3 regions of the Agromyces larvae genome follow, and region 3 is predicted to be linked to each of the others. Evidence: predicted binding sites of a transcription regulator. Region 3 holds the regulator's gene; each other region holds the start of a gene.
What was found. Region 3 encodes HrcA, which represses chaperone genes, less so after heat shock. Its sites were predicted from a motif close to TTNGCACTCGNNNNNNNCGAGTGCNAA; they were not measured.

Region 1 (5,270 bases), 1.3 Mb from region 3:
ACGGCGCCCCGGCCCAGACCGCGTACGGCGCCGCGCCCGCCGCGAAGAGCCCGGTGTTCAGCATCATCTCGCTCATCGCGGGCATCGTCGGCGTGGTGGGCTCGCTCGCGGTGGTGTTCATTCCGTTCGTCGGCGGCATCCTGCAGCTGTTCATCCCGGCCGCGGCCGTGGTGCTCGGCTTCATCGGCAAGAAGAAGGAGCCGCAGGCCAAGGGCATGTGGCTCACCGGCATCATCCTCGGGTTCGTGGGCATCGCGATCGGCCTGCTGTCGATCCTGCTCTGGGCGATCGCGTTCGCCTCGTTCAGCACCTACACGACGTACTGAGGTCGCGCGGATGACCGAGCGCGAGGGGGTTCCGCCCACGGGCGGGACCCCCGACCCGTCTCAGCAGGAGCCCGATGACGCGGCGCACCCGGTTCCGCCGGCCGAACCGAGCCCGTCGGCCGGAGCGCCGCCGCTGATCGACCCGCCGTACGCGGCCGTCGCACCGCCGTCGCGGGTGCCGCCGCGGGAGATCCCCGGCGACGACCCGCTGGCGCCGTTCCGCCCGGCGGAGCCGACGTTCCGTGCCGACCCGGCCGTGGTCGAGGAGGCGCCCATCCCCGAGGCGCAGGTGCCCTCGCGCGAGTTCGAGGAGGTCTACGACACCGGGCGCATCCACCAGCTCCCGACCGGGCAGCTGCTCATCGTGCACCGCCCCGACACGATCTCGGCGGCCTCGGACGACGAGGCCGAGGAGGAGACGCAACGCCGGGTGTACAGCTGGGTCGCAGCGGTGCTCGGTGTGCTCGGCGCCGCAGCCTCCCTGTTCGTCGGCTGGATGCTGCCGCTCGCGATCGCGGCCATCGTCTTCGGCGTGCTCGGGCTGCGACGCGAGGAGCACGGCCGTACCCTCGCCTTCGTCGGCATCGGCACCGGCCTCACGGGCCTCGTGTTCTCGGCCGTCTGGATCGGGTACTACGCCATCGTCTTCGGCGCGCTGCCGAGCTGACCGCGGAGCATCCGATCAGCCGCGCTCGACCAGCAGCGCGACGTGGCGACCCTGCTCGCGAGTGAGTACCAGGGTGCCCGACTCCGCCCCTTTGAGCTTCAGCCGGGTGCGCAGCGCAGCCGGGTCGACGTCGACGCCGCGCTTCTTGATCTCGAGCACGCCGATGCCGCGCTCGGCCAGCGCCTGACGCAGCCGGCGCTCATCCGCCGGCAGACGCTCGATGATGCGGAACCGCTGCGCGAACGGCGAGTCGAACGCACGATCGGCCGTGAGGTAGGCGATGCCGGGCGAGCCCATCCAGGCGCCGTTCGCCCGCGCGAGATCGCCGATGAGACGTGCGCGGATGACGGCCCCGTCGGGTTCGTACAGGTATTCGCCGAGCGGGCCGTCGGGCGCGTCCTCGGCGTCGGCCGGGCCCGAGAGCTCGGATGCCTCGTCGCCGCGCACCACGAGCGCGGCGCGCCGGATGCCCGGTCGGGCGAGCGGCCCCGTCCACACCGCGAGTTCGACGACGTCGCCGTCGACCGACACCCACTGGGCCTCGGTGTCGGCCGGGATCACGTCGCGATCGGTGCCGGGGCCGAGCTTCACGCCCACGGGCAGGCGTTCGGCGAGTCCGAACGCGAAGTCGAGCGGGGGCGAATAGTCGGAGGGGTCGGCGAGGCGGCGGGTGCGCCCGCCCGACGTGACCCGGCGGGCGGGGTCGAGCCACGCTCCGCCGATGCCGCCGAGCGGTACCTCTTCGGCCCGCGCGTGCAGCACGCGGGCGTGGGGGAACGGGGTGAGGTTGAACGCCGCGATCGCGGCCGTGACCTCGTCGGCGTCGGCGGCGGTCACCTCGAGTCCGAGCGCGGCGAAGGCGAGCGCGTCGCCGCCGATGCCGCAGCCCAGGTCCGCGACGTGGCCGATGCCGGCGCGGGCGAACCGGCCGGCGTGCAGGGCCGCCACGCGCAACCGGGTGGCCTGCTCGAGGCCCGCCTCGGTGAACAGCATGCGGTCGGCGAACTCGCCGAACTTTGCGTGGGCCCGGGCGCGCAGTTTCGCCTGGCTGAGCACCGCCGCGACGAGCGCCGGCGCGTGCCCCTGCTTGCGGAGGTCCTCGACGGTGCGCAGCACGTCGGCCTTCGAATCCCACTCGGGCACGGCGTCGAGCAGGCGCAGGCCCTCGGGGGAGAGCAGTTCGACGAGCTCGGTGCGGTCCACTCGGGTACGGTAGCAGCCCGCGCCGGGGGGCGCTGATTGGCACTCACGTTGCACGAGTGCCAGAGGTTCTCTAGACTCCCTTTAGCACTCTCGCTGTGAGGCTGCTAACCAGTCTTCGTCAGACAGTCCGTCTAGAAAAGGGGTCAACCGTGTCGGTTTCCATCAAGCCGCTCGAGGATCGCATCGTCATCAAGCAGGTCGAGGCCGAGCAGACCACGGCCTCGGGTCTGGTCATCCCCGACACCGCCAAGGAGAAGCCGCAGGAGGGCGAGGTCGTGGCCGTCGGCCCCGGCCGCATCGACGACAACGGCAACCGTGTTCCGCTCGACGTGGCCGTCGGCGACCGCGTCCTCTACTCGAAGTACGGCGGCACCGAGGTGAAGTTCGGCGGCGAGGAGTTCCTCGTGCTCTCGGCCCGCGACGTGCTCGCGGTCGTCGTGCGCTAGTCGACGCGCTCGTTCGAACGGCCCGGATGCCTCGCATCCGGGCCGTTCGCCGTTCCCGGCCGGGTCGCCGAGCGGGATGCCTCGCGGTCGGCGGGATCTCGACGGGGAACGGCAGGCGGAGCATCCGGTCGTGTCCGTGGGCGCCCGTAGGCTGAACCGGTGCCATCGACCGCGTCGCCCGACCCCGCCACCCCCACCGTGAGCCGCAGCGGGCTCCTGTTCGCCATCGGGTCGTACGTGCTCTGGGGGTTCCTCCCCATCTACTTCATCGCGCTCGCGCCGACCGGTCCGGTCGAGGTCGTGGCGTGGCGCATCCTCCTGTCGCTGGTGTTCTGCGCACTCGTCATGACCGTCGCGCGCACGTGGCGGCCGTTCCTCGCGCTGCTGCGCGATCGGCGCATCGTGTTCACGATGGGGCTGGCCGGCGTGCTCATCTTCGTGAACTGGCAGACCTACGTCTTCGCCGCCATGACCGACCAGGTCGTCGAGGCCGCGCTCGGGTACTTCATCAACCCGATCGTCACGGTGTTCCTCGGCGTGCTCGTCCTGCGCGAACGGCTCACGGTGACGCAGTGGGTCGCGGTGGGCATCTCGCTCGTCGCGGTGCTCGTGCTCGCGATCGGCTACGGGCAGCTGCCCTGGATCGCGCTGGTGCTCGCGTTCTCGTTCGGCTTCTACGGGCTCATCAAGAAGCGGGTGGGGCCGCGGGTCGACGCCGTATCGGGGCTCACGCTCGAGACGCTCTGGCTCGCGCCGGTGGCGGGTGTGCAACTCGCGCTGGTCGCGGCGACGACGGGCCTCACGATGGGCACGGCGGGCGCATGGCACACCACGCTGCTGCTCGCCGCCGGGGCGGTGACCGCGATTCCGCTCATCCTGTTCGCGGCCGCGTCGCGACGGCTGCCGCTCACGCAGATGGGGTTCATCCAGTACTTCGCGCCGTTCATCCAGTTCGTCGTCGGCGTGTTCGTGCTCGGCGAGCCGATGCCGCTCGAGCGCTGGATCGGGTTCGCGCTGGTGTGGGTGGCGCTCGTGATCCTGACCTTCGACCTCGTGCGCGGGGCGCGCGCCGCGCGCCGGATCGTGATCGAGCCCGCGTGAGGCCGGCGCCCGAACGGCGACGGGGCCGGTCGGGCGTACGTCCAGGACGAGCTTCCGCACGCCGGCTTGCGGGTGATGCTCGACGCGGGGAACTCCGGCGAGATGCACCGAGCCGCCGTATGTTGCGCCGCGTGTCGGAGGTGCCGGTGGAGCGCTCGATCCGGGAGCTCCGTCAGATGAAGAATCCTTGCGTCCGACGGCGATCTCGTGCGTCGAAATCGGCGTCGGCCCCTGTTCTGGTGACGATACGGTCACGGAATCGCAGGTGTTACGCGGTTGTGACCGGGTTTGCATTGTTTGCAGGGGAAGCGCCGCATACTGTCGATCCACGGCCCGTTTCGACGGGCATTCGATTCATCCTTCAGTCCCAAGGAGCAACATGAGCGTATTCGGCAAGTCCCGGCCCGCTCGCTCGCGCGGCAAGGTCTGGACGGGAGTCGCTCTCACTGCGACGAGCGCCCTCCTCCTGTCCGCGTGCGCGACCGGCGAGCCCGAGTCGACCGAGGATGCCCAGGGTCCTCGCGAAGAGCTGGCGCTGACCATCGGCACCGCCCTTCCGCAGACCGGCAACCTCGCGTTCCTCGGTCCGCCCGAAGAGGCGGGCGTGGCGTACGCGGCGCAGCAGATCAACGAGTACGCCGAGACCTCGGGCCTCACGCTCGACGTGGTCTTCGGCGACTCGGGCGACACCGACAACAAGGCCTACGAGACCGAGATCCCCCGTCTCCTCAACGAGAACGTCTCGGCCATCATCGGCGCCGCGTCGTCGGGCACGTCGCTGCAGTTCATCGACCAGGTCGTGGGCGCCGGCGTCATCCAGTTCTCGCCGGCCAACACCTCCGACGCGTTCACCACGTACGACGACAACGGGCTGTACTTCCGCACCGCGCCGTCCGACGTGCTGCAGGGCGAGGTGCTCGGCAACCTGATCGCCGAGGACGGTGCTCAGACGCTCGGCATCCTCGTGCTGAACGACTCGTACGGCACCGGTCTCGCGAAGTACGTCACCGAGGCCTTCGAGGCCGCCGGCGGCGAGGTCGTGGCCGCGCCGACGTACAACACGGGCGACACCACGTTCGACTCGCAGATCAGCCAGCTGCTCGCGGCCGACCCCGACGCGATCGCCCTGATCACGTTCGAAGAGGTCAAGACGATCCTGCCGAGCCTGTTCGGCCAGTACCCGTCCGACAAGCTGTACTTCGTCGACGGCAACCTGTCGAACTTCGGCGACCAGTTCCCGGCGGGTGCGCTCGCCGGTGCGAAGGGCACCCTGCCCGGTCTCTCGATCGACTCGATCTCGGACTTCACGGCCGAGCTCGACGCGTTCCTCGAGGAGACCGGCGGCGAGCCGCTCGACGACTACAGCTACGCGGCCGAGTCGTTCGACGCGACCATCCTGCTCTCGCTCGCTGCGCTCGCGGCGAACTCGACCGACTCGGCGGCGATCGCCGAGAAGCTGATCGAGGTCTCGGGCGGCTCGGGCGACGGCGAGAAGTGCTCCACGTTCGCGGAGTGCGCCGACATCAT
Region 2 (5,270 bases), 1.5 Mb from region 3:
TGGCCCGGCTCGACCTGGGCGAGGAGGAAGAACGCGGCGGCGCGGTCGACGTTCGCGCCCGGCCCGGGTTCGGCCCACGCCGAGGTGTGCGCGCCCGCGCCGACGGCGGCCGCCATGATGCGGTGGTACGACTCGTCGTAGTCGACCTCGTCGATGCGCCGGCCCCAGCGGTCGTGGCTGCGCAGCACCGGCGGACGGGTGTTCGCGAGTTCGGCATCGCGCTGGAAGGGCTCGGAACCGACGAGGCGACCGAGCTCGGTCAGGCGATCGGATGCTCCGCCCCGCGCCGGCGAACCGGCCTCCGAGCCCCACTTCGCGACCGCTTCGACGAGCGGCGCGTTCGTCGCGAACTCGTCGATGCCGGCCCGCTCGGGCACCTGGTTCCGGACCTCATGCGTCGTCGCCATCTCCACATTCTGCGCTCGACCCGGCGTCCGTTACCGTCTTGTGACCTGAGCCATCCTCGCGTAAGGTGCACGGGACGACTTGCCCGGGTCGAATCACCCGGGCTCACGAGCAGCACGGGTCGATGCGCCGGCGGGCGCCCGACCCCGGGGGAACGCATGGGGAACAGCACCACGTCGAAGCAACCGCATCGACTCGGGTCGCTCGCACGCGCCGTCGTGGCATCGGCCGCGGTCGCGGGCCTCGCGGTCACAGCGGGCACCGGATTCATGTTGCAATCGACCATCGACGACCAGACGAGACGGGTCGCCGAGACGGCCGCGCTGCGGGCGGCGAGCGAACCCGACCCGGCCCAGCTCGGCGCGAACCGCGACATCCTCGTCGCGCGGGCGGTCGGCGCCGCCGACGAGGCGGTCGCCGGGGCCGAACCCGTGGTCGCCTCGGCCGCGGGCAAGGTCGATGCGGCCGCGCTCACGGCCACACTCGCGCAGCTCGAGGCATCCGAGCTGATGGATCCGGCGCGGGTCTTCGAACTCATCGCGGCCGCGCGGACGCAGGCCGACGACCTGGCCGCCGCGATCGCCGAATGGGATCGCGTCGAGGCCGAGCGCAAGGCCGCCGAGGAGGCGGCGCGCATCGAGGCCGAGCGCATCGAAGCCGAGCGGGCCGCCCGCCAGGCGGCCGGGCAGTCGGCGGCCGGAGGCGGTGCGGGCACCGGCGGAGGCGGCGGCCCGGCGGCGCCCGCGAACCCCAGCGGCGCGCAGCAGATCGCCCGCGAGATGATCGCGGGCCGGTACGGCTGGGGTGACGATCAGTTCGGATGCCTCGTGGCGGTGTGGAACTACGAGTCGGGCTGGAACGTGTCCGCGTCGAACCCGAACGGGGCCTACGGGATCCCGCAGGCGCTGCCCGGCTCGAAGATGGCGTCGCACGGCGCGGACTGGCAGTCGAACCCCGCCACGCAGATCTCCTGGGGCATCGACTACATCGCCGGCCGCTACGGGAACCCGTGCGGCGCGTGGGGGCACATCCAGTCGACCGGCTGGTACTGACCGGCGCGGACGCGACGAGGGCGGGAGCCGTCCGACTCCCGCCCTCGCCCGCGCGGCCGGCCGCCGCGGTACCGGATCAGCCGGCCGTGACCTCCTGCGACTCCGCGCTGCGCAGCGTCGACTCGACCGCGACCTTGCGCGGCTTGGCGCGCTCGGACACGGGGATGACCACGCTCAGCACGCCGTTGTCGTAGTGCGCGCTGATGCCAGCGGTGTCGATGCCCTCGCCGAGGGTGAGCTGGCGCAGGAACGAACCGCTCGGTCGCTCGTGGGCCAGCCACTTCACCTCGGTCTCGCCGCGGAGCGTGCGCTCGGCGCGGATCGTGAGCAGCTGCCCGTCGATGTCGATGTCGATCGAGCCGGGGTCGACGCCGGGCAGGTCGGCGGAGAGCACGTAGTGGTCGCCGTCGCGGTGCAGGTCGATCGGCATCATGCGCGGCCCCTGCCGCGAGTCGAGCATGCTCGCCGCGAGCCGGTCGAGGTCGCGGAACGGATCCCAGGTCATGGCCATCAGCCTCTCCTCTCGTGTGCGGTCGCGACTGCGCGACCGATGGTTCGAAGAGTTGAGTCGCATCGACTCAACTGTGAACGACATTAGCACTCAGCACCCGAGAGTGCCAATGGTTCGCCGAGGGCGATCACCGGCGTCCGCCGCCGCAATAAGCTGGGCGGATGACTGCCCGACCGCTCGCGATCGCCGCCCTCGCTCTCACCGCGCTCGTGCTGAGCGGATGCGCCGATTCCAGCCCGGACACCGCGCCCGAATCGACCTCGACGATCAGCCCGGCGCACCAGGGCGATGACGTCGTCGTCGGCCCCGGCGCATCCGAGGACTGCGCCGGCGTCGCGGTGATCGTCGACGCCGGCGACCTCGACGCGGCCGACGACCCGTCGACCGAAGCCTGCCTCCCCGTCGACGCGCCGATCATCGCAGCCGACGCGCTCGCCCAGGCCGGCGTCACCACCGAGGGCACCGACGACTACGGCGACCAGGTCGTGTGCCGCGTGAACGGCGCACCCGCCGAGACCGACACGATCGTCGCCGACGACGGCACCGAGTACCACGAGACCTGCAGCACCATGCCCGCCGCGTTCGCGTACTGGGCGGTGTGGGTGCGCCCCGCCGACGGCGAGTGGGCGTACGCGCAGGAGGGCCTCGCGACCCAGCAGCTCGCCCCCGGCGATCGCCTCGGGCTCTTCTTCACCCTGAACGGCGAACCGGCGCAGCCCGCGTCGTGACGGGCTGATGCTGCGCTTCCGGCCTGAAGCCCTGCGCACGGCGGCGCTCCTCGCCGCCGTGTTCGTGGCCTTCCGGATCGCCTACCGGGTGCTCTTCGACGGCGCCGGCGGCAGCGGGCCCGTGCTGCTCGATCCGCCCGAAGTGCGCCTGCCGGCACCGTTCGGGCACGTCGTGCTGTTCGGCGCCGTCACGCTCGACGGGCTGTGGCGCGCAGTCGTCGGCGCGGCGCCGATCGCGCTCACGATCCTCGCCTTCGGTGCGCTGAACGCGGTCGTCGACATCTCGCGGCTGTTCGCGCGCGGCGCGCGGCGCGGGCCGGTGCGCGGCATCGCACGGGCGCTCGTGATCGCGTGGGCGACGTTCCCGGGGCTCGCCGACGCGGTGCGCAGCGTGCGGCTCGCGCGGCGGCTGCGCGGCGAGCGCGGGGCGGCATCGCTGCTCGTGCCGGTGTTCGAGCGCACCGTGGAACGCGCGGTCGCGGTCGCCGCGGCCATGGAGGTCCGCGGGTTCGCCGCGGCGCACCGGGTCGAGGGGGCGTGCGAGCGGCCCGTCGAGGTGCGCGGCGCCCGGATGTCACGGGGCGGCGCCTGGGCGCTGGAGGTCGACGATCTCGTGCTCGCACCGGGCGCCCTCGCCCTCGTCGCCGGGCCGACCGGATCGGGCAAGTCGACCCTGCTCGACGGTCTCAGCGGACTGCTCTCGCACGTCGACGGCGGCGACCTCTCGGGCACGGTGCTGGTCGGCGGCGTCGACCGGGCCGCGGTGCTGCCGCGCGACACGGCCGGGTTCGTGGGCGTCGTGCTGCAGAACCCCCGACTCGGGTTCGCCGCCGAGACCGTCGACGCCGAGATCGGGTTCGCGCTCGACGTGCGCGGCGTCGCACCCGTGATCGTCGCGGCGCGGGTCGCCGAGATCGCCGGGCACGTCGGCATCGCGCACCTGCTCGGGCGCGGCATCCGCGCACTGTCGGCCGGCGAAGCGACCCTCGTGGCGATCGCGGCCGCGCTCGTCGAACGCCCCTCGCTGCTGCTCGTCGACGAACCGCTCGCCGACCTCGACGACGACGCACGCGACCGCGTGGTGCGGCTGCTCGACCGGCTCGCACACGAGGCCGGCGTCTGCGTCGTCGTCGCCGAGCACCGGGTCGACGCGTTCGCGGGCATCGCCGACGAAGTCGTGTCGATCGCCGCCGGTCGCGCGGAGGCGGTCGGCGGCGAGCTCCAGCGCACCTCACGGGGGCTCGAGACGGTCGCTCCGCTCCCTCCTCTCCCTCCTCGACCCGCGGAGGGCGGCGGCGGCGCGGCGCTGGTGCGGGTGGCCGGGCTGTCGGTCGCGCACGGCGACCGGGAGGCGGTGACGGATGCCTCGCTCGAGGTCGCGGCCGGCGAGATCGTCGCGCTCGCCGGCCCGAACGGCGCGGGCAAGTCGAGCCTGCTCACCGCGATCGCGCTGCCGCACGATCGCGGCACGGTCGAGGTCGCCGGGGCCGACGTCGCCCGGCTCGACCGCCGCCGACGCCGGCGGGCGGTCGTGCTCGTGCCCGAGGCATCCGACGACCTGCTGCTCGCCCTCACCGTGCGCGAGGAGTGCCGGCGCGCCGACCGGGCCGCGCACGCGCCCGCCGGAGCGACCGCCGCGAGGTTCGCGGCCTTCCTCGGCCTGACCGCCGACTCGCCCGACGCGACGCGACTGCTGGCCGCGCATCCGCGCGACCTCTCGGCGGGTGAGCGACGCGTGCTCGCGCTTGCGCTCCAGCTCGCCGCCGGAGCTCGCGTGCTGATGGTCGACGAGCCGACGCGGGGTCTCGACGCCGACGCGTGCGCGCTCGTCGGCGGCGCGCTGGGCGCGGTCGCCGCCGCGGGCGGCGCGGTCGTCATCGCCACGCACGATGGGGCGTTCGCCTCGGCCGTCGCCGACCGCATCGTGCCGATGGTCGCGGGGCGGGTCGGGGGGCGGGTCGGGGCGGGTGGATCCGCCGGCGCGGCGGACACGACGTCTCGAGACGCGCCGCCGCGTCGCGTCGGCGCTCCTCGACCGGCGGTGGCGGTTCCCGCCGGTCGAGCCGCGCCGCGAGACCGTGCCCCCCGACCTGCCCGACGCATCCACCCCCTCGTCACCGCGCTCGCCCTCGTCCTCGGCAACCTCATCGCCGCCGTCGCGTTCGCGTGGCCGTTCTTCACGCCGGCGCTGCCCTCGCAGGCGCAGGCCGCGGCGCCGTTCGCCGCGATCGCGCTCACCCCGTTCCTGCTCGCGGTGCTGGTGCTCGTGCTCGACGACCGGGTGCGGTCGGCCAAGCTGCTCGCGATGCTCGGCACCCTGACCGCGGTGGGCGCGGCGGTGCGGATCGCCAGCACCGGGGTCGGCGGCGTCGAAGCGGTGTTCGTGCTGCTGATCACCGCGGGGCGCGTGTTCGGGGCGCGGTTCGGGTTCCTGCTCGGGGTGCTCGTCATCGCGCTGTCGTCGGTGCTCCAGGGCGGGGTGGGGCCGTGGACGCCGTTCCAGATGTTCGCGTGCGCGTGGGTCGGCGCCGGCGCCGGGCTGCTGCCGCGCCTGCGGAGCACACCGGCCGAGAT
Region 3 (5,270 bases):
GCCGTCGGCGAGCTCGGATGCCACGCCCTTCGCCACCTCGACCAGTTCGACGAGCAGGGCGGGGTCGCCCGCGGCGAGCTCGGCGACATCGCGGTAGTCGCCCGATTTCGGCGTCACGACCACGTGCACCGGCGCCTGCGGCGCGATGTCGTGGAACGCGATGACGCGCTCGGTCTCGGCGACGATCCGCGCGGGGATCTCGCCGGCGGCGATGCGCTCGAAGACGGTGGGCCGGTCGGCGGTGTCGGTCATATCACCCCATCGTAGCGAGGGAACCCTCACCACCGGCCGAGCGCGGCGCTCAGCACCGCGATCGCGGCCGGCCCGGCGGTCGAGGTGCGCAGCACGGATGCTCCGAGCCTCACGGGTTCGGCGCCGGCGGCGACGAGCCGGTCGAGCTCGGCCGGGGCGATGCCGCCCTCGGGGCCGACGACGAGCGCGAGGTCCCGTCCGTCGGGCTCGAGGTCGGTGAGGCGGACCTTTGCGGTCGGCTCGAGCAGCAGCATCCGCTGGCCGTCGAGGCGCGCCGGGAGCTGGGCCGTCGTCGCGGGCTCGTCGACCTCGGCGAGATACGACCGGACCGACTGCTTGGTCGCCTCGCGCACGATCGCGGCCCACCGGGCCCGGCCCTTCTGCGCCTTCTGCCCCTCCCAGCGCGACACCGAGCGCGCGGCGGCCCACGGCACGACCCGGTCGACGCCGAGCTCGGTGGCCGCCTGCACGGCGAGCTCGTCGCGGTCGCCCTTCGCGAGCGCCTGCACGAGGGTGAGCCGCACCGCCGGCGGCTCCTCGAAGACGACCTCGTCGACCTCGATGACGAGTTCGCGCGGCCCCGTCGATGCGACCGGACCCGACACGATCGTGCCGCGGCCGTCGCCGACCGCGACGCGCTCGCCGACCCGCACCCGGGCGACGGTCACGGCGTGCCGCGCCTCGTCGCCGGACAGCTCGACGACGGCACCGGGCGCGATCGCCGCGGCGTCGAGCCGCTCATCGAGGTACAGGTTGCTCATCGAGGCATCCGATCGTCTCGCTCAGCCCAGGAACCGGTCGCGCAGCCGCGCGAACAGCCCCTGCTGGAAGTGGCTGAGCTGCGGCTTCTGCGGCTTGTGCGCCTGCGCGAACTGCTCGATGAGCTGCCGCTCCTTGTGCGAGAGCTTGGTCGGGGTGACCACCTGCACGCCGATCTTCAGGTCGCCGCGGCCCGACCCGCGCAACCGCGTGACGCCGCGGTCCTTCACCGTGATCACCTCGCCGGCCTGCAGCCCCGGCTTCAGCTCGACCTCGACGTCGCCGTCGAGCGCCGGGATGGTCGTCGTGGTGCCGAGCACCGCGTCGGTCATCTGCACCTCGACGGTGCAGAGCAGGTCGTCGCCGTTGCGGCTGAACACGTCGTGGTTCTTGACCTTGATCTCGAGGTAGAGGTCGCCGTTCGGCCCGCCCGCGGGGCCGGCCTCGCCCGAGCCGGGCATCTGCAGGCGCAGCCCCGTGTCGACGCCCGCGGGGATGTCGACCGGCACGGTGCGGCGCGCGCGCACCCGGCCCTGACCCTGGCAGGTCACGCAGGGCGTGGCGATGATGGTGCCGTAGCCGCGGCAGGTGCCGCAGGGGCTCGAGGTCATCACGTTGCCGAGCAGCGACCGCACCGTGCGCTGGATCTGCCCGGTTCCGTGGCAGATGTCGCAGGTGACCGGCGAGGTGCCCGGCTGGCAGCACGACCCGTCGCACGTCTCGCACAGCACCGCGGTGTCGACCTCGAGGTCGCGGTGGGTGCCGAAGATCACCTCGTCGAGGCCGACCTCGACGCGGATCAGCGCGTCCTGGCCGCGTTCGCGGCGGCTGCGCGGGCCGCGGGTCTGGCCGCCGCCGCCGAAGAACGTCTCGAAGATGTCGCCGAACCCGCCGAAGCCCTGCGCGCCGCCGAACCCGCCCTGGCCGCCCAGGTCGTACTGCTGGCGCTGCTTCGGGTCGCTCAGCACGTCGTAGGCGTGCGTGACCTCTTTGAATCGTTCGGATGCCTCGGCGCCCGGGTTGACGTCGGGGTGCAGTTCGCGGGCGAGGCGGCGGTACGCCTTCTTGATCTCGTCGGGGGTGGCGTCGCGCGAGACGCCGAGGACCTCGTAGTGGTCTGCCACGGAGGGCGGTTCCTTTCGATCGGATGCGGCCGCGGGCCGCGGGTCAGTGCTCGCCGAGGGCGCGCGACAGATAGCGCGCGACGGCGCGAACGGCCGCCATGCTGGCGGAGTAGTCCATCCGGGTGGGGCCGACGACGCCGAGTCGCGAGATGTCGCGTCCGGGGACGGCGAACGAGGTGGAGACGACGGATGCCTCGGGCAGCCCGAACGGCGCGTTCTCGCGGCCGATGCGCACCGCGATGCCGTGCGGGTCGGCCGCCATCTCGCCGAAGAGGCGCAGCAGCACCACCTGCTCTTCGATCGCCTCGATGACGTCGAGGATCGAGCCGGAGAAGTCCTGCTCGGTGCGCACCAGGTTGGCGGCGCCGGCGACCACGAGGCGTTCGCCCCGCTGCGCCCGCGCCTGCTCGGCCAGCGTCAGGGCGAGCGTGTGCAGCACCGCGGCGTGCCGGGGGTCGGCGCCCTCGATCTCGCCCGAGAGCACGGCGGCCGCATCGCTCATGGTGAGGCCCGCGGCGACGCGGTTGAGCCGGACGCGCAGGTCGCCGAGCGTCGCCTCGTCGACGTCGTCGGCGAGTTCGGCGAGCCGTTGCTCGACCTGGCCGGCGTCGGTGATGAGGATGCACAGCACCCGCGTCGGGGCGAGCTGGACGAGTTCGACATGGCGCACCCGCGCGCTGTGGAAGCTCGGCACCTGCACCACGGCGAGCTGGTTCGTGAGCTGCGCGATGAGCCGCACGGTGCGGCTCAGCAGTTCGTCGAGGTCGCCGGCCTCGCCGAGGAAGGTCTCGATGGCGTGGCGCTGGGCCTGGCTCATCGGTCGCAGCTCGGAGAGCTGGTCGACGAACACCCGGTAGCCCTTGTCGGTCGGGATCCGCCCCGACGAGGTGTGCGGGGCGGCGATGAGCTCTTCCTCTTCGAGGATCGCCATGTCGTTGCGGATCGTCGCGGCCGACACGCCGAACGCGTGCCGCTCGACGATCGCCTTGGAGCCGACGGGCTCACGTGAGGCGACGTAGTCCTGCACGATGGCGCGCAGCACCGCGAGACCTCGTTCGGAGACCATGCGTCCTCCCGTTCCGACGGATTGGCACTCGACGTTCCTGAGTGCCAATCCTATCGCGACGTTCAGCGTCTGCACCGTTGCCGCATTCCCCGGCGCGGCGCTAGCTTTGCACCGTTCGCCGCCGAGGACCGGCGCGGACGCCGCTCCCCCGGCGGCTCACCTCGCAGCCTGAAAGGCACCCCATGTCCGACCAGAACCCCGCATCCGACCCCGACGCGCCGGCCCCGGCCGCGCCCGGTCAGTACGCGCAGCCCGCCGCTCCCCTCACGCCCGAGCAGGACGTGCAGTGGGGCTCGCTCGCCCACCTGGGCGGGATCCTCGGCTTCCTGCCGTCGCTCATCATCTGGCTCGTCTTCAAGGACCGCGGCCGTTTCACCGACACCGAGGCCAAGGAGGCGCTGAACTTCCAGATCACGCTCACGATCGGCGCGGTCGCCCTCTGGGTCCTCGTGACCGTCATCACGATCGTGACGTTCGGGTTCGGCGCCCTGCTCAGCTTCCTGATCTGGGTGCCGTGGATCCTCGGCGTCGTGTTCTCGATCATCGCGTACCTGCGCGCCAAGGACGGGCAGCACTACCGCTACCCGTTCGCCGTGCGACTCATCAAGTAATCCGGCCCGGCACGCCGGGCGGAGGTCTTCCCCCCGGCGTGCCGCTCTGGAACTATGGCGATGTACCCCCGCGAATGCGGGCATCCCGAAGGAGCCTCATGTCAGACGCAACGCCTCCGACCCCGCCGCCTCCGCCCGGCCCTCCGACCCCGCCGGCCGGCCCGCCGCCCGGAAACCCCTACCAGCAGAGCCAGCCGCTGAGCCCGTCCGACGAGAAGCTGTGGGCGACGCTGATCCACATCGGCGGCATCCTGTTCGGGTTCCTGCCGGCGCTGATCGGCTACCTCGTCCTGAAGGACAAGGGCCCGTTCATCCGCGGGCACTCGGCGACCGCGCTGAACTTCCAGATCACGCTGCTGATCGCCTACGTGGTCGGCTGGGTCCTCGCGTTCGTGCTGATCGGGTTCCTGCTGCTGGCCGCGGCCTGGGTCGCGTCGATCGTGTTCGGCATCATCGCCGCGGTGAAGGCCAACCAGGGCCAGCCGTACGTCTACCCGGTGGCGATCAAGTTCGTGAGCTGATCCGCCCGGCTACGGCCTGACCGAAGCCCGCCCGCCCGTGCCATCGGGCCGGCGGGCTTCGTCATGTCCGGGGCGCTCCTGCGTGTGTCTTGCAGGTTTAGTAGTTGATCAGATACAGTACTTGTCATGACAGACCACACCGTGCCCGTCGACGACGCGTTCGCCGCCGACCTGCTGCGCGGTCACACCGACACGATCGTCCTCGGCGTCCTGCGCCGCGGCGACCGCTACGGCTTCGAGATCTACAAGACGATCCGCGATGCCACGGGCGGTCGCTACGAGATCAAGGAGGCGACCCTGTACGCCACCTACCGCCGCCTCGAACGCGACGGGCTCGTCGAGTCGTACTGGGGCGACGAGACGCAGGGCGGGCGTCGCAAGTACTACCGCATCACCGACGCGGGCAGATCGGTGTACCGGCGCAACGTCACCGCGTGGGTCGCCACCCGCACGATCATCGACTCCCTGCTCGAGACGAGCGACTGAAAGGCTCCGAATGATGGCCACCGACAACATCCACCGCCTGCTCGACGAGGCGTTCGCGGGCATCGCGTCGACGCCCGACGTGCAAGACCTGAAGGAAGAGATGCGCTCGAACCTGGTCGCGCGGGTCGCCGAGCTCGAGGCCGCCGGCATACCGCCGCAGGATGCTGCGCATCGCGCGATCCGCGAACTCGGCGACATCCACGCCCTCGTCGAGGCCGAGTCGATCGCGACGGCGCCGCCGGCCGTGCGACCCAGCGCCGAGCTGTTGCACGCGCGCTACCGCGTGCGCCCGAAGCCGGCGTTCGTCGTGCGCGTCACCGTCGCGGCCGCGATCGGCGCCGCGGCGCTCGTGTTCGGCGTCGTGCTGGGTTCGGGAGCCACGGCCGCCGAACCCGTCGCCGCGCTCGGCATGGCGGGCCTGCTCTCGACCGCCGTCTTCTGGATCGTCGCC

Region 1: groES (co-chaperone GroES) is a predicted target of HrcA. The motif match lies at 2,233-2,259, and genes of this name have one in related genera.
Region 2: MTO99_RS11450 (Hsp20/alpha crystallin family protein) is a predicted target of HrcA. The motif match lies at 2,052-2,078, and genes of this name have one in related genera.

Annotation. Positions count from the first base shown of each region.
Region 1 is NZ_CP094528.1:2,108,037-2,113,306, reverse strand. It holds gene MTO99_RS10270 (DUF4190 domain-containing protein) at 1-326, shown strand, start outside; gene MTO99_RS10265 (DUF4190 domain-containing protein) at 337-993, shown strand; gene MTO99_RS10260 (class I SAM-dependent methyltransferase) at 1,009-2,196, opposite strand; gene groES (co-chaperone GroES) at 2,346-2,642, shown strand; gene rarD (EamA family transporter RarD) at 2,802-3,743, shown strand; gene MTO99_RS10245 (ABC transporter substrate-binding protein) at 4,123-5,270, shown strand, end outside.
Region 2 is NZ_CP094528.1:2,349,039-2,354,308, forward strand. It holds gene MTO99_RS11440 (acyl-CoA dehydrogenase family protein) at 1-407, opposite strand, end outside; gene MTO99_RS11445 (aggregation-promoting factor C-terminal-like domain-containing protein) at 564-1,457, shown strand; gene MTO99_RS11450 (Hsp20/alpha crystallin family protein) at 1,534-1,968, opposite strand; gene MTO99_RS11455 (hypothetical protein) at 2,130-2,696, shown strand; gene MTO99_RS11460 (ATP-binding cassette domain-containing protein) at 2,704-5,270, shown strand, end outside.
Region 3 is NZ_CP094528.1:820,907-826,176, reverse strand. It holds gene MTO99_RS03790 (HIT domain-containing protein) at 1-252, opposite strand, end outside; gene MTO99_RS03785 (16S rRNA (uracil(1498)-N(3))-methyltransferase) at 279-1,013, opposite strand; gene dnaJ (molecular chaperone DnaJ) at 1,035-2,135, opposite strand; gene hrcA (heat-inducible transcriptional repressor HrcA) at 2,179-3,201, opposite strand; gene MTO99_RS03770 (DUF4870 domain-containing protein) at 3,384-3,812, shown strand; gene MTO99_RS03765 (DUF4870 domain-containing protein) at 3,911-4,333, shown strand; gene MTO99_RS03760 (PadR family transcriptional regulator) at 4,460-4,819, shown strand; gene MTO99_RS03755 (permease prefix domain 1-containing protein) at 4,833-5,270, shown strand, end outside.